One region of the uncultured Cellulomonas sp. genome, then DNA from elsewhere that is predicted to be linked to it. Evidence: predicted binding sites of a transcription regulator. Region 1 holds the regulator's gene; each other region holds the start of a gene.
The links. Region 1 encodes LexA, which represses DNA repair genes until DNA is damaged. Its sites were predicted from a motif close to TCGAACANNTGTTCGA; they were not measured.
Positions count from the first base shown of each region.

Region 1 (8,272 bases):
GGTGGCCCGCAGCGCGGCGGCGAAGTCCGTCCGCACCTCGACCGCTCCGGATGCCTGGTCGACCACGACGACCTCGCCCGGAGAGCTCGGTGTGGCGGCGGTGGCCACGACCCGCCCGGTGCGCGCTGCTACTGCGGCGCCCGCGACGACCGACGTGCCGCCCACGAGCGTCGTCTGCGCACCGTCGGGCGCCACCCGGACCAGGTGCACCGCGCCGCGCCGCTCGACGACCACCAGCGGGTCCCCGTCCAGCTCCACCAGCACGCCGCCGAGCTGGTCGCCCGCGGCGTCGGTGAGCCGCTCCGGTGCGCCCCCACCGTGCAGCCGCGCGCGGTACAGCCCCAGCTGCGCGGCGACGAAGTCCCGGCCCGTCGGCCCGAGGTCGTTGGCCAGCAGCCACAGCGTGCTCCCGTCCGCGGACGGGAGGACGGCCTCGACCCCGAGGGTGCTGCCCGCGTCCGCGTCGGTCAGGGGCACGGGCGCGCCGGGCTCGCCGTCCGGTGCGGCTTCGATGAGCACGGCGTCGCTGCGCAGGTCCGTCTCGCGCGACGCGTGCCGGGACGAGACGCCCACGAGCGCGTCGCCTGAGGGGGTCCACCGCACGCCGGCCACGCCGATCTCGCCGGCGGTGAGCGCCACGGGCTCGGGAAGGGCGGCGGGCCGCTCGCCGTCGGTCGGCACCGCGACCACGAAGGCGTGCTGGGGGCGGTCGCGGAAGAACCCGACGCCGTCCGCGCGGTACTTCAGCTCGGTGATGTGTCGCGGGTCCTCCGAGCCCGGCTTGCCGTCCGCCCCGTAGCGGCCGGGCTCGGGCACGCGTGCCAGGTACGCGATCCGCGCGCCGTCGGGCGAGAAGCGGGGCTCGGACGCACCGAGCGGCGCGTCCGTGAGCCGGACCGGCTCGCCGCCGGCCGACTCGACGACGTGCACCTGCGGCTTGCCCTCGGGCTCCGCGCGCAGGAAGGCGACCCAGCGCCCGTCGGGCGACACGTCCGGGGCGGTGTCGCGGTGGCCGCGGGTCAGCGGGCGGGCCGGCTCCGACCCGGTCAGGTCCACGGACCACAGGTGGCCGGTGTACTCGTCGTCCGTCACGTCCGGACGGACGACCGCGACGACGGCGCGCGAGCCGTCAGGCAGGACGGCGGGAGTACCGGGGACGGTCAGCAGGGAGAGGTCACGGGGAAGCACGCGACGAACCTACGTCGTCGCACCGACAGCTGCCGAACCGGGTCAGGTGGTGGTGCGCGCGCCCTCGTCCTGCACGTCGACCGGCCCGTCCGCGCCCTCGCCGCCGTCGGGGTCGTCGGACTCGTGCTCCGCGCGCAGGACCGTGATCGCCGCCTCGAAGTCCTCCAGGGAGTCGAACGCCTGGTAGACGCTCGCGAACCGCAGGTAGGCGACCTCGTCCAGCTCGCGCAGCGGGCCGAGGATGGCCAGGCCGATCTCGTACGCGTCGATCTCGGCCGAGCCTGCACCGCGCAGGGTCTCCTCGACCTTCTGCGCGAGCAGCGCGAGGTCGTCCTCGCTGACCGGGCGGCCCTGGCACGCCTTGCGGACGCCTCCGGCGATCTTCTCGCGGCTGAAGGGCTCCGTGGCGCCCGAGCGCTTGACCACCGACAGGCTGGCCGTCTCCACGGTGGTGAACCGGCGGTTGCAGTGCGGGCACTGGCGGCGGCGCCGGATGGTCGACCCGTCGTCCGACGTCCGCGAGTCGACGACCCGCGAGTCCGGGTGGCGGCAGAACGGACAGTGCACCGTGGTCCCCTTCGAGCGTGCGCGTCGCCGCCAGGACGTCTGTGACGGTGATCGCGTGGTGAACGCCTGCGTGACGCTAGGCCACGCGTCCCGGCGTCGCAAGGTCGGTGCGCCCGGCAGGGTGAGCGGCTGCCCGGACGGCCGGGTGCGAGGCGCGGGCACGCACGAGGGCGGCCACCCGAAGATGACCGCCCTCGCGGGGACGCCCCCGTCCCAGGTCACGGACCGACTCGCCTCGGTGCCGCGCTGAACTGCGGTGGTCTCGCCAGCTCACGCTGCCGCACCGCCCCTCCAGCAAGCCCCCCAGCTCGCTTTGTGAGGTAACCCTAACCTAGACGGCGGCGTGCCCGATGGCAACCAGGTATCGCGAGGGATGTCAGCCGGCCGGGACGACGATGACCTGCCCCGCCATCAGTCCCGCGTCCGGCAGCTCGTTGAGCCGGACGAGGTCGAAGACGACGTCCCGGACGTCCTGCGACGGGGACGCCACGCCCTCGGCGATCGCCCAGAGCGTCTCCCCCGGCTGGACGACGTGCCGCTCGACCTCCTGTGCGTTGAGAGGACCGTCCGCCGACGCCCGCGTGCCGACGAGAGTCACCAGGGCGACGGCGACCGCCGCGAGGACCCACAGGACGATGCGACCGCGGGCCGTGAGCCGCAGGTGAGCCGGCGCGGCGTCGGTGCCGCGAGGAGTCGCGGTCTCCGTGGCGCGAGGCGTCCCGGCGAGCGCCCGACCGTGCGACCGCTGGTTCCGCGAGGTCCTCGCTCCGGAGGTGCCCGCGCTCGTCAGCCGGATCGGCACCGCAGGTCCCATCACCATCGCGCTCATCACGTCTCTCGTTCCTGCTCGGCCCGGTGGCCCGGGGTCCTGACCGTCAAACTGCTGATCGTCAAGCTTCTGATCGTCGAACGCCTGTTCGTCGAACGTCTGTACGATGTCTACCAGCATCTGCCGACACTGTCGAGACACGATCGAACAGATGTTTGATCTTGTGGCCCGACATCCCTAGGCTGGCGATGCAGCACAAGCGGACCACGAGGCACTGACACGCACGCCGGGGAGCCCCGTCGGCGCAGGTCAGGTCAGGTGGCTGCAGGCTGGATGTGGCGGAAGAGCTGAGCGTGCTGCGAGGCGGCCGCCGGACGGAGGAGGAGCGCAGTGACGGACCCACGGGACACGTCCCAGCCCGAGCAGGACCTGGCGACGATCCACACGCTCCCGGACGGGGCGCCCGGCCCCGACGGCCTCACGGCACGGCAGCGGCTCGTGCTCGACACCATCCGCTCGTCGGTCGAGAACCGCGGCTACCCGCCCAGCATGCGCGAGATCGGCGAGGCGGTCGGCCTCACCAGCCCGTCCAGCGTCAAGCACCAGCTCACCGCCCTCGAGCGCAAGGGCTACCTGCGCCGCGACCCCAACCGGCCACGTGCCATCGAGGTCATGCACGCGGACGACTCGCGCGGCGTCGGCACGTGGACGGCGCCGGACGGCAGCCGGTCGGCCTTCCCCGACCAGGGCGACGGCGAGCGCCTGCCCGCACCCTCCTACGTGCCGGTCGTCGGCCGGATCGCCGCCGGCGGCCCGATCCTCGCCGAGCAGGTGGTGGAGGACGTGTTCCCGCTCCCCCGCCAGCTGGTGGGCGACGGCGACCTCTTCCTGCTCAAGGTCAGCGGCGACTCGATGATCGACGCGGCGATCTGCGACGGCGACTGGGTGGTGGTCCGGCGCCAGCCGGTGGCGGAGAACGGCGAGATCGTCGCCGCCATGATCGACGGCGAGGCCACGGTCAAGACCCTCAAGCGCATCGACGGGCACGTCTGGCTCATGCCGCACAACCCCGCGTACTCGCCCATCCCCGGGGACGAGTCGACCATCCTGGGCCGCGTCGTGAGCGTCCTGCGCAGCCTCTGACACACCTGAGCCGGGCGCGCGCCTCCTGCGAGGTGCGCGCCCGGCTCGTGTCGTACGGGCGTCAGAAGCCGAACTGGCGAGCCACCGCCCGCACCGCGTCAGCGGACGAGCGCAGCCCGGCCAGCTCCTCGCCGGACAGCCGGACCGGCAGACGCTCCCCCACACCCTGCGCACCCACGATCGCGGGCACGGACAGGCACACGTCGCTGATCCCGTGGAAGTCGGTGAGCAGCGAGGAGACCGGCAGCACCCGTCCCTCGTCCTTGACGATGGCCTCGATGATCCGCGACCCGGCCAGCGCGACCGCGTAGTTCGTCGCGCCCTTGCCCTCGATGATCCGGTAGGCGGACTCCACGACCTCCCGCGCGATCCGCTCGCGAACCTCGGCGGTGAGCGGGCCGCTGCCGCCCGCGCCGGTCCACTCGAGCAGAGGCACCGAGCCGATGCTGGCCGAACCCCACAGCGGCAGCTCCGTGTCTCCGTGCTCCCCCGCGATGTACGCGTGCACGTTCTGCACCGCGACCCCCGTGTGCTGCGCGATGAGGTAGCGCAGGCGCGACGAGTCCAGGACCGTGCCGGACCCGAACAGCTGGGACGGCGGCAGTCCGGAGATCTGCAGCGCCGCGTACGTGACCACGTCGACGGGGTTGGTCACCATGACGTAGACGGCGTCGGGTGCGACGTCCACCACGGCCGGCAGCACCTTGCGGACCAGCCCGATGGTCGCCTCCGCCAGGTCGAGCCGCGACTGTCCGGGCTTCTGCTTGGCCCCGGCGGTGAACATGACGACGTCCGCGTCGGCGCACACCGCGATGTCGTCGGACCCCACCACCTGCGCCATGGGCATGAACTGGATCCCGTGGCTGAGGTCGAGCGCCTCGGCCTGGACCTTGGCGGCGTTGATGTCGTACAGGGCGACGGAGCGGGCTGCGCCGCGCATCAGGGCGGCGTACGCCATGGTCGACCCCACGGCGCCGGCCCCGACGATCGCCAGCTTCGACGTGCGGCGGCTGCTCCGGAACGGGGTCAGCCCCACGTCTTCCATGTCCAGGCTCTCGGTCATCTCACACACCTCTGGGTCGGGGACGGGGTCGAGGCTATCCGGCCGCGGCGAGCCGCTGCAGCGCCGAGAGGGCCACGGTGCGGTCCGTGGTCCGCCAGAAGGCGGGGAGGGACCGGGTGAGGAAGCTGCCGTAGCCGGCGGTCGCCAGGCGCGGGTCGAGGACGGCCACCACGCCCCGGTCCTCGCTCGAGCGGATGAGCCGTCCGGCGCCCTGGGCCAGCAGCAGGGCCGCGTGCGTGGCAGAGACAGCCAGGAACCCGTTGCCGCCGGCCTTCTCGATCGCGTCCGAGCGCGCGGACGCGACCGGGTCGTCGGGGCGCGGGAACGGGATGCGGTCGATGATGACCAGCCGACACGTGGCGCCGGGCACGTCGACGCCCTGCCAGAGCGACAGGGTGCCGAACAGGCAGGTGGCCTCGTCGGCGATGAACTGGGCGACCAGCGTCGGCAGCTGGTCGTCGCCCTGCACGAGGATCGGCACGTGGAGCCGCTCGCGCATGGCGGCCGCCGCGGCGTTCGCGGCCCTCCGGGAGCTGAAGAGCCCGAGCGTGCGCCCGCCCGCCGCGGTCACCAGATCGGCGATCTCGTCGAGCTGCGCGTCCGTGGCGGGCTCCCGCCCAGGCTTGGGCAGGTGCTTGGCGAGGTAGAGGATCCCCTGCCTCGGGTAGTCGAACGGGCTGCCGACGTCCAGGCCGCGCCAGGGCGCCCCCGCGGGTGCGGTCGTCGCCTCGCCGCCCAGGGAGGTGGGTCCGACGGGCTCGGCGTCCGGCCGCACCTCGAGGCCGACCGCGCGCGCGATCGGGTCGAACGAGCCGCCCAGCTCGAGCGTGGCGGACGTCAGCACGCCCGAGCGTCCGGCCAGGAGGTGCGTGCGGATGAGCCCGTTGACCGCGAGCGGCGCGGCATACAGCCGGGTGAGCACCGAGCCCCGGCGGTCCTCGCTGCGGGCGCACCAGAGCACGGTGTGCCGGTTGTCCTGGGGGTCCGCCGCCATCCGGTCCGCGACCTCGTACAGCGCCAGCATGGTCGCCTGGGCGACCTTGCGACCGCCCTCGGGCGGAGCGCTCGGCCCGGACTCCGGCTTGAGCACCGTGAGCAGTGCCCGGGTGGCGTCGCGCACGCTGGCGACCGCGTCGCGCGCAGCAGGGGGCAGCCCGTCGCGGAACCGGGCCTCGGGGAGAGTGACAAGCACCGAGGCGAGCGCCTGGCTGGCCAGGTCCAGGTCGGTCGTGGGAACGCCACCGTGCCGCCGGGCCAGCCGCGCTGCGTGCTCGATGGTCGCCACGGACAGCTCCGACGTGGCCTGCGCGGTCACGCGGTCGGTGAGCTCGTGGGCCTCGTCGACGACCAGCACCTGGTGGTCGGGCAGCACGCCCGGCGATCCCGAGGCGGCGATGCCGAGCATGGCGTGGTTGGTCACCACGACGTCCGCCTCGCGGGACGCGGCCTTCGCCTTCTCCGGGAAGCACTCGGCGAGCATCGGGCACTTGCCGCCCAGGCACTCCAGGGACGTCACGGACACCTGCCGCCACGCCCGGTCGGTCACGCCGGGTACCAGGTCGTCGCGGTCGCCGGTGCCGGTCTCGTCCGCCCACTCCCGCAGGCGCAGCACCTGCTCGCCCAGGCTCTCGGCCGGGCCCGTCGCACCCGTGCGGGCCGGGGCGGGGTGCTCGGCCGCGCCCGCGTGCTCGCCCAGGTCGAACAGGGTGCCGGCGTCGTCCTCGGGGTACCCGCCCGCAACCTTGTGCACGCACACGTAGTTGTGCCAGCCCTTGAGCAGCGCGATCGCGGGGGTGCGCGGCAGGTGCGGCGCCAGCGCCTTCGCCACGAGCGGCAGGTCGCGCGTGATGATCTGGCGCTGGAGCGCGAGGGTGGCCGTCGAGACGACGACGTGCTCGTTCTCCAGCACGGCGTGCCGGACCGCGGGCACGAGGTAGCCCAGCGACTTGCCGGTGCCGGTGCCCGCCTGGACGAGCAGGTGCTCGCCCTTCTCGATCGTCTGCGCGACGGCGACCGCCATCTCATGCTGCCCGTCGCGCCGGACCCCGCCCAGGGCGTCGACGGCGAGGTCGAGGAGAGCCTCGACAGAGTCGTCGCGGGCCGACTCGACGGAGGGGTCAGCGGCTGGCACCGCGTCAGCCTAGTGGCGCCCGCCGACGCTCACGGACGGCGCTGTACGGCCGCTTCCAGCTCGGCGGCGAGTCCCGCGTCGACGCGGGCGCGCAGGGCGGTCCCGTCCGCCGTGTGCTCCTCCGCCTGGATGTCGCCGTGCTCGTGCACGCGGCTCACCAGGTCCCCCCGGTCGTACGGGACCACCAGGTCGACGCTCACGCCGGGGCGTGGCAGCTGGTCGGCGATCAGCGCCTGCAGCTCCTCGATGCCCTCGCCGCTGTGCGCCGACACGACGATCGAGTGCACCTCACGGGAGCGCAGGCGCGCGATCGCCTCGGGCGTGGCCAGGTCCGCCTTGTTGAGCACGATGATCTCGGGCACGTCCATGGCGCCCGGGATGTCCGCGAACACGTGCCGGACGGCGGAGATCTGCCCCTCGGGGTCCGGGTGCGAGGCGTCCACCACGTGCAGGATCAGGTCGGCGTCCGCGACCTCCTCCAGGGTGGACCGGAACGCCTCGACCAGCTGCGTCGGCAGCGCGCGGACGAAGCCGACGGTGTCCGCGAGCGTGTAGATGCGGCCGTCGACGGTCTCCGCCCGCCGGACCGTCGGGTCCAGCGTGGCGAACAGCGCGTTCTCCACCAGGACGCCGGCGTGCGTCAGCCGGTTGAGCAGGGACGACTTGCCCGCGTTGGTGTAGCCGGCGATGGCCACCGACGGGATCGCGTGCTTCTTGCGCGACGCCCGCTTGGTGACGCGGCCGGGCTCCATCGCGGCGATCTCACGGCGCAGCTTGGCCATGCGGTTGCGGATGCGCCGGCGGTCGAGCTCGATCTTCGTCTCACCGGGACCACGCGACCCCATGCCTGCCGCGGCGCCGCCGACCTGGCCACCGGCCTGCCGGGACATCGAGTCGCCCCAGCCGCGCAGGCGCGGGAGCAGGTACTCCAGCTGCGCCAGCTCGACCTGCGCCTTGCCCTCCCGGGACTTGGCGTGCTGGGCGAAGATGTCGAGGATCAGGGCGGTCCGGTCGATGACCTTGACGCGGACGATGTCCTCGAGCGAGCGCCGCTGCGACGGCGCGAGCTCGCCATCGACGACCACGGTGTCCGCGCCGACGCTCGCGACGAGCGCGGCCAGCTCCGCGGCCTTGCCGGAGCCGAGGTAGGTGCCCGGGTCGGGCTTCTGGCGGCGCTGGAGCAGCCCGTCGAGCACCTGCGAGCCGGCCGTCTCGGCCAGCTGCGCGAGCTCGCGCAGGGAGTTCTCGGCGTCGGTCACGGTGCCGGAGCCCCAGACCCCGACCAGCACCACCTTCTCCAGGCGCAGCTGGCGGTACTCGACCTCGGTGACGTCCTCGAGCTCGGTGGACAGCCCGGCGACGCGGCGCAGCGACGTGCGCTCCTCCAGCTCGAGCTGGTCGCCGTCGTAGG
Region 1 covers NZ_CAURTV010000034.1:5,147-13,418, reverse strand. Annotated here, with positions in the region: gene RYN42_RS10255 (S9 family peptidase) at 1-1,188, opposite strand, end outside; gene nrdR (transcriptional regulator NrdR) at 1,231-1,755, opposite strand; gene RYN42_RS10245 (LysM peptidoglycan-binding domain-containing protein) at 2,132-2,584, opposite strand; gene lexA (transcriptional repressor LexA) at 2,915-3,667, shown strand; gene RYN42_RS10235 (L-lactate dehydrogenase) at 3,729-4,730, opposite strand; gene RYN42_RS10230 (ATP-dependent DNA helicase) at 4,765-6,861, opposite strand; gene hflX (GTPase HflX) at 6,891-8,272, opposite strand, start outside.

Region 2 (6,684 bases), on a different contig from region 1:
CAGCAGCAGGGGGTCGCCGACCTCGCGGAGCAGGACGCGGACCTCGTCGGCGAACACCTCGTCGCGCAGCTGCAGGACGACCGCGGTGTCGTAGCCCTCCGGGGGGCGGCCGTCCGCCGGCAGGGGAAGGCGGAGCGAGGGGAGGGAGCCGTCGCGGCGGCGGACCTCCTCGGCGAGCGCGGGGACGTCGGCCGCGGCCTCGCTCAGCAGCTCGGCGGTGTCGCGGGCGGAGAAGCGGACGCCGCCGGTCGTCGAGAGCAGGGAGACCTCGTCGGCCACCGCTCGGACCGCCGCGAAGCCGACCCCGAACCGGCCGACCACGCGGGCGCCGGTGTCGCGCTTCGACGACGCCCGCATCGAGGACAGGGACGCGACGCCCTCCGCATCCAACGGGGCGCCGGTGTTGGCGGCGACCAGCGCGATCGTGCCGTCGTCGGCGCGGGCGAGCCGCAGCAGGAGCCTGCCCGGGACGTCCGCGCGGGTGGCCGCGTCGGCGGCGTTCTGGGCCAGCTCGACCAGCACCCGGTCGCGGTAGTAGCCGTGGGCGTGGTCCTCCTCCGTGTTGGCGTCCTCCCGCAGTCGTGCCGGGGAGGCGCGCCACGCCCCCAGGACGGCCGCGCGCAGGGCGGCCGTCCCGAAGGCGTCGGCGGTCACGGCTCCGGGTCGGGGCGCGCGGGGGGCTGGTCCGCGGTGTCGGGGGCGTCCGTGTCGGCCGCGGTGTCGGGTGCGCCCGTCTCGGCCGCGGGCTCGGGTGCGTCCGTCTCGGCCGCGGTGAGGTCGTCGGTCAGCGGGTCGCCCTCGGGGGAGGTTGCCGTGTCGGCGGCCGGGTCCGGCTCGGCGGCGGCGGCGGGTGCCTCGGTTGTGGGGGCGTCGGACGCGGCGTCGTCGACGGAGGCGTTGTCGGGCGTCGTCTCGTCGGACGGTGCTTCGTCGGACGCTGCCTCGCCGGGCGTCGTCTCGTCGGGCGTCGTCTCGTCGGGCGTCGTCTCGTCGGGCGTCGCCTCGGCCGCGGGTGCCTCGGTGTCCGGCTGCGCGAGGGCGGGGGTGGTGAGCTGGACCAGCTCGAGGCTGAGCTCGTCGATCAGCGGGTCGGAGGCCGGCCACTCGGTCGGCGGCGCCTCGGCGTCGGTCTCGGAGTGGGCGCCGCAGCCGTGGTCGACGCTGACGACGGTGCCGTCGTCGGGCGACCACTGGTTGGCGCAGACCCCGAACACGGTGCCCAGCGAGCCCTGCAGCGGGACCAGGAACCCGCAGCTGCCGCAGGCGGCCGCCGAGGCGAGCGAGCCCGCGCTCGTCGGACCGTGCGGGCCGCGGTACCAGCGCTCGGCGGCCTCGTCGCGACCCTGCGGCGAGAGCACCCGCACGCGGGCGAGGGCGAGCTCGTCGATCGCCACGTCGTCGAGCTCGGGGTCCCCCGTGGGGGTCCAGCCGGGCTCGAGGCGCGGGTCGTCCGCCTTGAAGGGCAGGACGTCGCCGGGGCCGATGTCGCCCGGGCGGATGCGCTCGGACCACGGCAGCCACTCGCGGCCGAGGATGGCGTCCGGTCCGGGCAGGAGCTCGGCCTCGCAGACGGTGGCGGTGCGGCCGCGCGGGACGCGGGCGACCGTGACGGTCCACTCCCAGCCGCGGTAGCCGCGGGCGGCGGAGGCGAACCGGTGGGACACCAGCCGCTCGCCCTCGACGACGAGGCCGAGGTACTCGCCGACGTCGGCGGGGTCCTCGGCCATCGCGACCGCGACCTCACGGGCCAGGTCGACGGCAGATCCGAGGACCGCGTCCTTGGTAGGTGCAGGCATGCTCAGGCCTCGATGTCGTCCGCGACGGCTCGCAGCAGGGCGGCGTACTGAACCCCACGAGCCTTCTCGGGGTAGCGGCCACGACGCAGGTCGTTGCCGACGCGGTCGAGGACCTTGATGAGGTCCTCGATGATGACGGCCATGTCGTCGGCGGGCTTGCGCGCCGCCTTGGCGACAGAGGGCACCGGGTCCAGGAGCTTGACGGACAGCGCCTGGGGGCCACGACGGCCGTCCGCGACGCCGAAGTCGACCTTTGCGCCCGGCTTCGGCGCGGTGACGCCTTCGGGCAGCGCCGACGCGTGCAGGAAGACCTCGCCGCCGTCGTCGCCGGCGATGAACCCGAAGCCTCGCTCGGTGTCGAACCACTTGACCTTGCCGGTAGGCACGGTGAACCCCGTTCATGAGATGAAGACGTACTGGCCACAAGGTTACCGGGCGCCGCCGGTGAATATCCCCGTGCTTGCCGGGAGCAGCGGTGCGGGCGGGACTGCGCGCATTCGCGCCGGACTCCGGGCCGTCGCCGTGCTGGTCTCGCCGGGCCGTCGCCTGTGCTGGTCTCGTGGGCCGTCGCCGTGCTGGTGTCGCCGTGCTGTGGCCGGGCTGCTGGTCTCGCCGGTGTGTGGCCGGGCAGCTCTCTCCGGGCCGTCGCCTGCGCCGGAAGGGTTGTCGGCCGCCGAGCGTTGCCCTCGACATGACCGACGCCCGCGCCCGGCTCGACGAGCTGCGTACCGAGACGCTCGACCGTCTGGCGGCGCTGCGCAGCGAGCACCGCGCCGTCGTGGACGCCTCGCGGGACAGCAACGCCGATGACGAGCACGATCCCGAGGGCGCGACGATCGCGTTCGAGCGCGCACAGGTGGACGCGTTGGCCCGCGACGCCGTGGAGCGGCTCGCGTCGGTCGATGCGGCACTGGCTCGGCTGTCCGAGGGCACGTACGGCATCTGCGCGGTGTGCGGGAGGGCGATCGCGCCGGGTCGGCTGGAGGCGCGGCCTACGGCGACGACGTGCGTCGGGTGCTGATTCTTTCCTGTGGACGACGGGCGTTATTGAGGGGGCTGTGGGCGGCTCATTGTTTGCGCCTCTGACCTGCACTGACATTTCTTCGATCGCCGTCTCAGGATTCGAGCAACAGGCGCGATGAATGTCAGTGGTGGCTGGAACACTTCTTCGTAGCGGGACGGATCGCCCTTGGTTCGAGGGTGGGTACCCGGAGCGGGTGGAGGTGGATGGCGGTGTCGATCGAGGAGGCTGCGCCGCGGGCCGCCGCCGCGCGCTCGGGTGCTCGAGGTGCTCGGAGTGTTGACGGCGCTGTCGGCTCTGATCGCTCGGTGGGGTCGGTGCTGGCGGAGCTGACCGCCGCGGTGGACACGCTCGCGGCGCTGGCGGACCCGGCTCGGCCGAATCGGTTGCAGGGCGCGGTGGCGGTCGACGTGGTGCGGGAGGCGTTGGTGCTGGCGGGCAGGTTGACCGCGGTCGCGGCGCGGGTGGTGCCGATGGTGGAGGCCGACGGGTGGTGGGCGCTGGAGGGTGCCCGGTCGATCACCACGTGGGTCGCATCGACCGGGCGGGTGTCGCACGGGCAGGCTGGCCGGGTGGTGCGGTTGGGGCGGGCGCTGCGCGATGACCTGCCCGCCACCGCGGCCGCGGTCGTCGCCGGAAGCGTGTCGCTGGAGGCTGCGCACACCCTGGCCGCGGTGGCGAACACCCCGGACCGCAAGACGGCGTTGTCCGACCCGACCTCGGGGTGCGGGGAGGCGTTCCTCCTCGCGCACGCCATCAAGCTGCCGGTGGCGCAGGTGCGGGTCCTGGCCCGGCGGTGGGCCGCGGCCGCCGACCCGGCCGCGGACGAACGCGGATACCGCGAGGCGAGCGACCGGGAGCACCTGAACCTTGCCCAGACCTCCGACGGGTGCCAGCTGAGCGGGTTCCTGACCACCGAGCACGGCCACGCCCTGGCCGCGGCGCTGACCGCACTGGCCGGAAGGTCCGCGGACCAGGCCGGGCAACCCGCCGGCAGGCGCCGCGCCAGCGCGCTGGTGAACCTGACCCGGCTGGCCCTGGACGGTGACCTGACCGGCGCAACCGGCACGCACCGCCCGCAGATCACCGCCGTCGTGGACTACGCCACGCTGCACCGTGCCCTGGACCGCGCCCCCGGCCACCGATCTGACGACACGTCGCGCGGCGACGCCGGCGGCTGCGACGAGCCTGGGGACCCCGCTGTGGCGCGCCCCGCGGGTGTCGACGAGTCGGGGGCCGGCGGCGGTGAGCCGCGAGCCGCTGGTGTGCTGGGAGCCCCGGGCGTCGACGCGCGTGAGGCCGGGCGGCCGGGGCTGCCGGTGCCCGGTGGGGACACCGAACGGTTCGCGGTCGCGGAGCTGGTCGGCACCGGACCCGTCCCGGACACCGTGCTGGCCCGCCTCGCGTGCGACTCCGCGCTCACCCGCGTCGTGTTCGGGCCCGCGTCGCAGGTCCTGAACGTCGGACGCACGGAACGCACCTACACCGGCCCCAAGCGCCGCGCGATCATCGCCCGCGACCGGCACTGCCGCTACCCCGGCTGCCACGCCCCACCCGCCCTCGGCGAGATCCACCACACCCACCACTGGCACCGCGACCGCGGCACCACCGACGTCAACACCGGCATCCTGCTGTGCTGGCACCACCACGAGATCGTCCACGACCGCGCGATCGAGATCACCCACACCGACGGCACCTGGCACTTCACCGACCGCCACGGACAACCGCTCCGGACGTGACCCCGGGCGGACGCTGTGCCGAGCGTGACGGCCGAGGAAGAGCGGCGGGGCAGTGCGAAATCGAGCGCCAGCGCAGAGTGTCGAGCGCCGGCGAGCAGGTCGAGCCGAGGCCGCGCGGCGAGCAGGCGACCGCGTGCCAGCTCGTCGAGCGTGCAACGACCCGTCCTCGGCGAGTCCAGGGACTACCTCGCTAAGCCCCTTCTGCCATCCGTTCCGACGCGCCCTCCGCCAGCCGGTCGAGCGCGAGCGCCGCGAGCACCGCGGGCCCGACTGCCAGGGACTCCTCCGCGAACCGCGCCTGCGCGGAGTGGTTGTACGCCGCCGACGCGGGGTCCTCGCCGACCGGTGTCGCGCCGAGCCCCAAGTACACGCCCGGCACCTGCTGCAGCACGTAGGAGAAGTCCTCGGCCCCGGACAGCGGCTGCTGGGCGGTCGTGTACGCCTGCTCGCCGAACATGTCGCGGACCAGACCGGCGGCGCGGTCGACCTCGGCGGCGGTGTTCGAGGTGACGGGGTACCCGCGCTCGTACTCCACCGTGGCGGTCAGGCCGTGGGCGGCGGCGATGCCCTCCGCCAGCCGGGTCAGCCGCTCGGGCAGCACCGCGTGGGTGGCCTCGGAGAAGGTGCGGACGGTCGCCTCGAGAACGGCGATCGACGGGATCACGTTGTTCGTCGTGCCGGCCACGATCCTGCCCACCGTGACGACCACGGGGTCGAACACGTCGAACTGCCGGGTGACCATCGCCTGCAGCGCGAGGACGATCTCGGCGGCGACCGGTACCGGGTCGGCGGCGAGGTGCGGCATGGACCCGTGCCCGCCCCGACCGTGCACGGTGACGACGGCGGAGTCCGCGGCGGCGAGCATCGTGCCGGCCCTGGACATCACCAGGCCCGCGGGCACCAGCGACGACACGACGTGCAGCCCGTACGCGGCGACGACGCGCGAGCCGGCGGCGTCGAGCACGCCCTCCTCGATCATCAGGCGGGCGCCGTGGTCACCCTCCTCACCGGGCTGGAACATGAGCACGACGTCGCCCGCCATCTCCTCGCGACGCGCGGCCAGCAGCCGCGCGGCGCCGACCAGTCCCGCGACGTGCAGGTCGTGACCGCACGTGTGCATGACACCGTCGCGCTCCGAGGCGAACGGCTCCCCCGAGTCCTCGGTGACCGGCAGCGCGTCCATGTCCCCCCGGAGCAGCACGGCCGGTCCCGGTCGACCGCCCCGCAGCACCGCCACCACCGAGCTCAGCCCGCGACCGGTGTGCACCTCGAGGTCGAGCGCGCCGATCGCGTCCAGCACCAGCCGCTGCGTGGCCGGCAGGTCGAGGCCGATCTCCGGGGTGCGGTGCAGGGCGCGCCGCAGCGCCACGATCTCGGGCAGCTGCGCGACGGCGTCGGACCGCAGGCCGGTGAGGACGTCGGGAGAGAGGGGCACGGTCTGACCTCCGGTCCGGGATCGGCCCGGTGCCGAGCCCCGCTCCCGAGACTGCCAGACGTCGGCGACGACGAGACAGACCGCAGGCGGTCGCACGCGAGCCCGACGACGGCCGGATGCCGCGGCGATCGGACGGCCCGCGCGATCCGGTTACCCGTCGGTAGCCGAAACCCCCGTGCACGGGCGCCCGCCGCGTAAGGTTGAGCGGATGTCCACCTTCACCGGCTATCTGCGCGAACGCGGCGACGACGAGCTCGTCGCGCTCCTGCGCAGCCGGCCGGACCTGGCGTCGCCGTCGCCCGCGACCCTGTCCTCGCTGGCCGTCCGGGCCACCAGCCGGTCGAGCCTGGAGCGCGCGCTCGCCGCCGTCGACGCCAGCGTGCTGCAGGTGCTCGAGGCCGTCATCGCCCTCTCCGAACCGGGGCCGGTCACGGCGGCCGACCTGCCGGCGGCGCTGGGCGCCACGGACGACGCCGGCGTCGCGCTGGTCGAGCGGGCGCTGCGGCTCGCGATCGTCGGCGCCCTGGTCTACCCGACGGCCGACGGCACCGACGCTCCCCTGCTGCCGTCACCGGGCCTGGCCGAGATCCTCGGGCCGTACCCCGCCGGTCTGGCTCCGCTCGACGCCGGCGCCCGTCGCGGCGCCCCGGCCGAGCCCGTCGACCTCGACAACCTGCCGGCCGTGCTCGAGTC
Region 2 covers NZ_CAURTV010000137.1:855-7,538, forward strand. Annotated here, with positions in the region: partial or broken gene RYN42_RS18665 (sacsin N-terminal ATP-binding-like domain-containing protein) at 1-654, opposite strand, end outside; gene RYN42_RS18670 (DUF3027 domain-containing protein) at 651-1,796, opposite strand; gene RYN42_RS18675 (cold shock domain-containing protein) at 1,799-2,182, opposite strand; gene RYN42_RS18680 (TraR/DksA C4-type zinc finger protein) at 2,488-2,817, shown strand; gene RYN42_RS18685 (DUF222 domain-containing protein) at 3,126-4,556, shown strand; gene RYN42_RS18690 (M20 family metallopeptidase) at 4,747-5,991, opposite strand; partial or broken gene RYN42_RS18695 (hypothetical protein) at 6,200-6,684, shown strand, end outside.
Region 2: RYN42_RS18685 (DUF222 domain-containing protein) is a predicted target of LexA. The motif match lies at 2,953-2,968, and genes of this name have one in related genera.

Region 3 (8,272 bases), on a different contig from region 1:
CGGGGCGGCAATCGTCAGCTCAACCGCGCGCTCTACACGATCGCGTTGACTCAGATCCGCGCCGATACCGAAGGCCGGACCTACTACGACCGCAAACGCGCCGAGGGCAAGACCAGCCGCGAGGCCATCCGTTGCCTCAAGCGCCGGCTCTCGGACCAGGTCTTCAAAGCAATGCGCGTCGATGCGGCCGTTGAGATGCGGTCCGCTGACGCGGCCTAGGCGTAGCTCGGCGGGGCAGGGACCTCGACCATGTGGTCCAAAGTCGTCGAAGCGGCTCCGGCCAGCATTCCCATCGTGTGCTGGAGGAGATGCCACAGCGGCTCCATCCCGCCGTTGGCCAGCAGATCGCGCACGGATTCCACGTCGTCGGTCAGTTGCCCCGCGGTCGGCGAAGGCGGTTCGGTGGAGAGATCGAACTGCTCGCGAACGAACAAGGTCCAGTAGAAGTCCGCGTCAACGATCACCGTCGGTCCGTGAACCTCCTCGAGCGCACCGATCACTGTCGCAAGAGCCGACTTCAGCTCGTCCACTGAGATCTCGAGCCTGCTGCTCGCTGACTGGTCGGCGTCCATCCTCCGATGATGGCCCACAAGCGGCCTGAAGCCCTGCAGCGATGGACATAGAGGCCCACCAAGCGCAACCTGAGTTGTCGAGACACTCCGATGCCACAGGCATCACAGCCGCCCGCTGCCAGCGGTGACACGGACACGAGGGCGGAGGCCGGATCACCGGCGCCGTCAATACACGGCGTCGGCCCGGAGCTGCAAGATGTGAACGGCTACATGATCGAGCGCAGGGAGCGATGCTCGTCCCAGTGTTTGGAAAGCCAGTCAATTTGCGGATCCTTGAGACTCAAGGTGAGCGTTTCGTCGTGGAGCCGTGCGTATTGGGGATATCGCGCCAGACTAGGTGCTACGTCGATGCGGAGGGTGGACGGCTGCACTGCAAGCAGCCCATCGTCGAACAGTCGGTGGATGTCGCGCCGCAGCATCAGGCCGCCGTGCTCAAAATGAGTACCCAGCTGGGCGTAGCTGTACAAGTGTCCTGCCTCGAGTACGCGCGTGGGAGCGCCCCCCGTGAAGGCGCACGTGCTTCCCTGGGTTGCTAAGAGGTGGTCGCGAAACTGCTGTTGTCCTCGACGCACCCGGACGAGCGCTTGACCGAACCCTTGGGGTAGCTCCACGATCGGGCTGGTGCCCAGCGGCCAGCTGAGGTCTAGGCGTGCGGACACGCGGCCGACTGCATGACCAGCGCCCTTCGTTAAGAGCGCGTCGCAAAAGGCGCCCCAGTCGAGCGGCCGCATCGCATTGAATTCGCCCGCATTTACCGCCAGAGATCGGATCTCAGTCTGGTCGAGCGTCCCGTCGAGCGACGTCCACGCCGCGTCGTACCGCGCTCTGTACTGCATCACATCAACGACGTCGGAGCGTGGCATCTCGAACTTGTGGTGGCATTTCATGCACCGGTACCGCGGCGAGGCCGTCTTCCGCGAACTGATGCGGGTCGTGCCACAGCTCGGGCAACGCTTGAGCAGCTTCGGGCCATGCGAGGCCTCGATCTCCTCAATGACCGATACGCCCAGCAGGCGCTGCTTGTTCCACACAGCGACGGCATCGCCGACGCCGAGGTTCTTGTGGTTCGGTACGTTGCTATCCCAGGAGTAGTACGCGTCGACCTGATCGTCGTAACCGGAGTTGCCGCCATGCCCACGGTCATCGCCTGCGGCCATGAGTAGCCATGCTCGCAACGCTCCACTCTGCATACGCAGCAGCTTTGCACGTCGATCGGCTAGGTTCCCGGTGCTGTTGCGGTTGCAGGTGTACGCGCCGGATCCAGTGAAGGCTCGGTTCGCTGAACTGATCGTCTCCCGACGGGGTTGCGACGGGATTGGTCTGCTCGTACTGGGCGGCTGGGATGTGGCCGAGTCCGCAGGTGCAGGTGCCAGTCGACATGCTCCTGGGTCGCGATCTCGAACGGGTCTACGACTCTCCGGGCCTCTGCGGCGGATCTACTCGGTGTTGAACGGCCCGATCGAGAACACGGCCCTCGCAATGTCGTAGGCGTCTCCGATCGCGACAGCGCCCTAACGAAGGCCGGTCGCGCTCAGCGCTCTGCATCGGCAATGGTGCGACCGATGGCGGCGGCAAGCGGAATCGGCACGGCGTTGCCGATCTGTCGAGCGATAGCGACCTTCGACCCGACCCACCGATACGAGCGAGGGAACCCCTGCAGAAGAGCAGCCTCGTAGTGGGTGATTGCCCGGTTCGCCACGGGATGGATGTATCGCCCCTTCTCGGGCTTAAAGAACTCCGTCCTCACGGTCACTGACGGCCGGTCCCAGTGCATGCGTCCCATGACGTCCGCGGAACCACTGGTGTGCTTGCGCCAGCAGTCTGCGAGCAACTCGTTGGGCAAGGAAAAGCGATTGCCTCCGGGCGGGATGGACCGGAAGCGCTGGATCGACTCAGACGTATATCTGCGTCCCAGATGAAGTTCGGTCGTTCGGAAGACTCCGGGGAGGTCACGCCCGGCGAATCGCACTGAACGCTCAGGCAGGTCGATCGCGTCCCACTCCTGAGCGACCCCTCGGAATGCCTGTCGCACCGTGCGATGGGCTCCCTCGTGGTCCGCCGTCGGGAAGCCCGGAGACGCCAGGTCCCTGTGGTGGCCGATCAGCACCGCACGCTTCCGGGCCTGGAACGCCCCGTAGTCGGCGGCGTTCAGGACTCGTGCCTCGAACGCGTAGTCCGCCAAAATGCCACCCGGTTCGACGGCTTCGACGAAACGGCCGTATTGCGGTGACCGGGCGAAGGCCGCCACGTTCTCGACGACGAAGTAGCGAGGCCGGGCACGCACGATCGTCTTGGCGTACTCCTCCCACAGGGAGTTCCGGTCGTCCTCAACGTCCTGCTTGCCGAGAGTCGAAAAGCCCTGGCAGGGAGGGCCGCCGACCACGACGTCGACCTGAGGGACCTCGGCGGTCCGCAACCATTCCTGGATCGGCCCGACGTAGACGTTGGTGCTCCGGTGATTCTGCTTGTACGTCGCGGCAGCCGCCACGTCCATCTCGACCGCCTGTACCGACCTGAAGACTCCGAGCGTGTCCAACCCGGCCGTCAACCCACCGGCGCCCGCGAAGAGATCCAACACCCGGAGGATCGGTGCGTTGCGTGCAGGCGCTTGATCCAAGATGGTCACGAGGAAGACGCTAGCCGGCAGCGCCCACATTGATGTGCTGGCGCGCCGGCGGGAGTTGGCCGGACCCAGGGTGAGGCGGGTGACCCGTAGTGCGGAAGGCCCAGGCGGTCGTCACCCGTTCGCCGGTGCCACTGGACGAAGCCGTGTCGCGTCGGATGGCGCGACAGGCTCGTCGTGACACCGCCCCGGAGATGCACCTGCGCCAGGCTCTCCACGCCGCGGGGCTACGGTTCCGAGTCGATCATCCGCTCCCCGGGATGCCGCGCCGCCGGGCCGATGTGTTGCTGCCCAAGGCACGGATCGCCGTGTTCGTCGACGGATGCTTCTGGCATGCATGCCCGCTACACGCAACTAGCCCGACGACGAACGGCGACTGGTGGCGGGCGAAGCTCGAGCGGAACGTCGAGCGTGATCGCGAGACGGATGCGTACCTCGTCGACTCGGGGTGGACTGTTCTGCGGTACTGGGAGCACGCCGATATGAACGCTGCTGCGCAGGAGGTGGTCGGGGAATGGCGAAAGGCGCGTTCGCCAGCACCCAGTAGGCAGCGGCCGCGGTCTCCAGAATGAGCAGAGGACAATTCGCCCACCTCGCATGCGGCGACGCATCGCGACGGTTGTGTGGGACAAGCGAGCACCGTCCCGACGCTAGTCTCGGATCGTGACCGCCAGCGACGTGAGCATCTCGAATCATCCGATGTATGTGGTCTTCGCCGAGTGGGCGAAGAAGCACGGCCTCGACGCAGCGGTCACCCGATTCGGTTCGTCGATGGCCGAGGTCGACCAATTCGCTGGGCAGTGGCAGAGCGACCTGAAGAAGGTCGAGCAGGGTGGCCCGCCGATCATCACGGCCGGCAAGAACGAGTGGTACTCGGGGCCGACGGAAGCCAGTCGGTTCTGGAGTCCGCTCCGGGCCTACTTCGAAGCAGAGAACTGGCCCGCGGCTCGCGTGGACGGTGTCGATCGTGCTTCGACCATGGTGGTCGCTCACACGCCACCGCCATCGAAGGTCAGGTTCGACGGTAAGGGTCTCGTCGTCGGTTACGTCCAGAGTGGGAAGACCACCAACTTCACATCGGTCATTGCGAAGATGGCCGACGAGGAGTACTCGATGGTCATCGTGCTCTCGGGCATTCACAACGGCCTGCGCAAGCAGACACAGGAGCGCTTGAACCAGCAGCTGCGCGACCTCAACCTGGACCACTGGCTGCCTTTGACGGACGAGGACAAGGATTTCCAGATCCCGACAGTCCCTCCCTCGGCGTATCTCACGGCAGAGGGCAAGGTCGTGCTCGCCGTGGTCAAGAAGAATCCGGTCGTGCTCCGCCGGCTCAAGAAGTGGTTGGAGAGCGAACACGCCGGTCACGCACTGCAGTCCGCCCGCGTGTTGATCATCGACGACGAAGCAGACCAAGCATCGGTCGCAACCGCCCGCATCAATCCCCTGATCCGCGGGCTCTTGGCGCTCATGCCGCGCTCGATCTACATCGGCTACACCGCGACGCCGTTTGCGAACGTGTTCATCAATCCGGCAGATGGCGACCTGTACCCCAAGGACTTCATCCTGAATCTGCCCTTGCCGGAGGGCTACTTCGGGCCCGAATTGGTGTTCGGAAGGGACGACGTCGACGGAGATGACGTCGACGGCCTGGACATGGTTCGCCGTATTCCGGACCAGGCCGTCGGCCTGCTCCGACCGCTGAAGCAGGCAGATGCCGACTCTTTCGTTCCCACGTTCACCCCCGAGGTGGTCGACGCGGTGCGCTGGTTCTGGCTTGCGACCGCGGCGCGCCGGGTTCGGGGAGACGCCGGACACTCGACGATGTTGATCCACACCTCGGTGAAGACGCAGGTTCACCGCTCATTCCTCGCACCTCTGGGTGAGATCCGGGATGACACACTGCGTCGGCTGAAGTCCGGGGATCCGGTCCTGCTGGACGAACTCAAGAGACAGTGGGAGATGGAGTCGGCTCGCGTGCCCGCCTCACAGTGGCAACGGGCGACCGATTCGTTCGAGGACGTCGCAGGCCAGTTGAGCGCGGTCGTCGCATCCACCGAGGTCCTCATGGACAACTTCCGGAGCGAGAGGCGCCTGGACTACAGCGGCGCACCTGTGGTCGCCATCGCAGTCGGTGGCAACACGCTGTCTCGCGGGCTCACGCTCGAGGGTCTCGTCGTGAGCCTGTTCGTGAGGGGTGCAACGGCGTACGACACCCTCCTGCAGATGGGCAGATGGTTCGGATACCGCACGGGCTACGAAGACCTCCCGCGGATCTGGACGACGTTGGAGTTGGAGCTGGGCTTCCGCCACCTGGCTCAGGTCGAGCACGAGATGCGCGCGGACATCGACCTCTACCAGTCGCAGAACGCGACCCCGAGCGACGTCGCCGTGCGTATCAGGACCCACCCGTCACTCCGGATCACGGCGAAGATGGGGGCGGCCGAACCTGCAGAGGTCTCCTACGCGGGTCGTCGGGTTCAGACCCGATTCTTCGCCCACCTGGACGAGGATTGGCTGCAGGGCAACCTCGACGCTGCGGGGCGACTGCTCACAGCGGCCAAGCGAGCCGGCGGAAACGATGACCGCCTCTTCCGAGGTGTTCCGGTCGCTGCGGTCCAAGCGTTCCTCGCCGAGTACCAGGTCCACGAGGACTCGCCCGACATGGACCCGAAGATGATCCACAAGTACATCGCCCAACAGCTCAGCGCAGACCCTCCCCAGCTGACCGAATGGAACATCGCCGTGGTCGAGGGCACGGGCGCTGGGGTTCAGGTGGGCCCGGTCCAGGTCAAGGCGTCAATTCGTTCACGCCTGAAGAGTGGCAGAGCCGACCGCGCCGACATCAAGACTCTGATGAGCAAGTCGGACATCGCTCTCGATATGGATCTCAGCACCAAAGAGGCGAGAGGTCTCACGGAGTTGCAGCTCAAGCAGCGTCGCAGGGACGACCCTTTGGTTTCTGACAAGGGCCTACTCGTGCTCTACGCAATCGACCCGCTTAGTGAGCCCGAAAGCACGCACGCGAAGCTGTCCCGCGAAAACCTCGGGGCCGTCGGTCCGGTCATCGGCGTCGGCGTCATGTTTCCTGGTACGCCCGACGGCGCCTCGAAGATCAAGGCATCCCACGTCGCGGTGCCGGAGTACCTGCTCGGGGAGGTCGAGGTCGAGAATCTCGACGAAGCTCTCGAGCAGGACCACGAGGGCGAAGATTCATGAGTACCACACTCGCCCGCCTCAATTCCGCGTGGGGCGTCCTGGAGCGACCCACCGGCACGAGCTTCAACACGTTCCCGCTCTCGGTCGACGGGGGTCCGGACATCCGCGCCGCGATCGATCAGGACGGATTCCGTCACCTGTTGATCGCCGGGAGTGAGCAGAGTGAGATCGAACGTTCGTTCGGGGTGCTGTCCGTTGATTACGGCCCGCTGATCTTCAGCGGCGTCACGCGGTCCTACCTCGACATCTGCTGCACCGAGCCGACGCTGAACGTCGAGTTTCAGGAGGTCGCCAGCGACATCCTCGACGCCGTGGACGGCAACGTGGAGCCCATGACCGAGGCCCTTGTGGTGATCGATCGCTGGCGCCGGCTGCTTCGAGCCAGCGGACTCGGGAGCATGCGGGAGAACGAGCGAATCGGACTGTTCGCCGAACTCCGCACGCTGATCGCTCTCAACTCTCGGGGGAACGCCGTGCCAGCTTCGGCGTGGACCGGGCCGCTTCGCCAGCCTCACGACTTCGAGCTGGCCGACCGGTGTCTGGAGGTCAAGGCACTTGGTGCCGATTCGGCGTCCATCCGCGTCCATGGAATTGAGCAGCTGGACCGGCACGACGGCAGGCCACTCGATCTCCTCCTGGCCACGGTGGTGCCCGACCCCGAGGGCGAGACGATCCCGGACCTGGTCACGAAGCTCGGAGGCCTGGTCGAGAAGAACGAACTCTTCGAGCGCCTCAATCGCGCCCGGGTCAATCTCGCCGACCCGGTACTCACATCGAGTCCGTACACGATGGTTTCCCTCTTCATCGTCCACGTCACGAGCGGCACCCCGCGCCTCGTTGCAGAGACCCTCGTCGGCAGTGCTCTGCCCGTCGGCGTGGGCCGCGTCAACTACGAGGTGGAGGTCGGCGAACTTCTTGCCGCCGCGCGTCCCGTATCCCTGGGCGACCCGCTCTCGTGGTGGACCGAATGAGCAACCCACAGTGGTGGTCCCAGCAGTTCGCGGCCGAGGGTGGCGCCGCCGCCGAGGGCATCTCCAAGCAACTCGGACGACCACCGATCGACCCTCTCACCATCCTGGTCCGCGAATCCGCGCAGAACAGTTGGGATGCTCGGCTGCCGGGATCGGTCGTGGACTACACCGTCACGATTAGGACCCTCGGCGACGACGCTTCGATCTGGGCCGAGCATCTCTTGCCCGGGCCGAAGGGCGGTCAGCGCGACACAGGATTGCGCGACGCTTTGGCGCGCGGTTCACAGCTCTTGATCATCAGCGACCGCGGGACCCGAGGCCTGGGTGGCCCTCTGCGCGCGAATCAACGGGCACCGGAGGGGGTTGTCCCCAACTTCGTGCAGTTTCTCCGCAATGTGGGTGAGCCCAGTGACCAGGAGTACGGCGGCGGAACGTATGGGTTCGGCAAAGGCATCCTGTATGGCGTCTCGAACGCACACGCCATCGTCGTCGACACGCACTGTGACGACAGCGGCGCCGACGATCGGCGATTGATGGGGGCGTCGCTCGCCCACAGCTTCTACGAGGGCGACACGCGCTACACCGGACGGCACTGGTGGGGCGACTGCACTGACGACATCCCCGACCCTGTGGTCGGCACTGACGCGGCGGAGTTGTCCCGCATGCTCGGGTTACCGGGATTCGATGACGGACGTACCGGGACGGACATCGTCATACTTGGCGCGGATCTCGGGGCCGAGGGCGACGAGGCTGGCGACGACACGCCGCGCACGCCTCTGGAGGCGGGCGAGTTCCTTGCATCGTCCATTTTGTGGCACCTCTGGCCCAAGGCCGGCTCGTCAACACGTCCCGAGGGGATGCGGTTTCGAGTTGCGGTCAACGGACAA
Region 3 covers NZ_CAURTV010000005.1:30,689-38,960, forward strand. Annotated here, with positions in the region: gene RYN42_RS02740 (IS110 family transposase) at 1-219, shown strand, start outside; gene RYN42_RS02745 (hypothetical protein) at 216-572, opposite strand; gene RYN42_RS02750 (HNH endonuclease signature motif containing protein) at 779-1,729, opposite strand; gene RYN42_RS02755 (DNA cytosine methyltransferase) at 2,104-3,198, opposite strand; gene RYN42_RS02760 (very short patch repair endonuclease) at 3,342-3,767, shown strand; gene RYN42_RS02765 (Z1 domain-containing protein) at 3,859-6,414, shown strand; gene RYN42_RS02770 (PD-(D/E)XK motif protein) at 6,411-7,385, shown strand; gene RYN42_RS02775 (hypothetical protein) at 7,382-8,272, shown strand, end outside.
Region 3: RYN42_RS02750 (HNH endonuclease signature motif containing protein) is a predicted target of LexA. The motif match lies at 1,970-1,985, and genes of this name have one in related genera.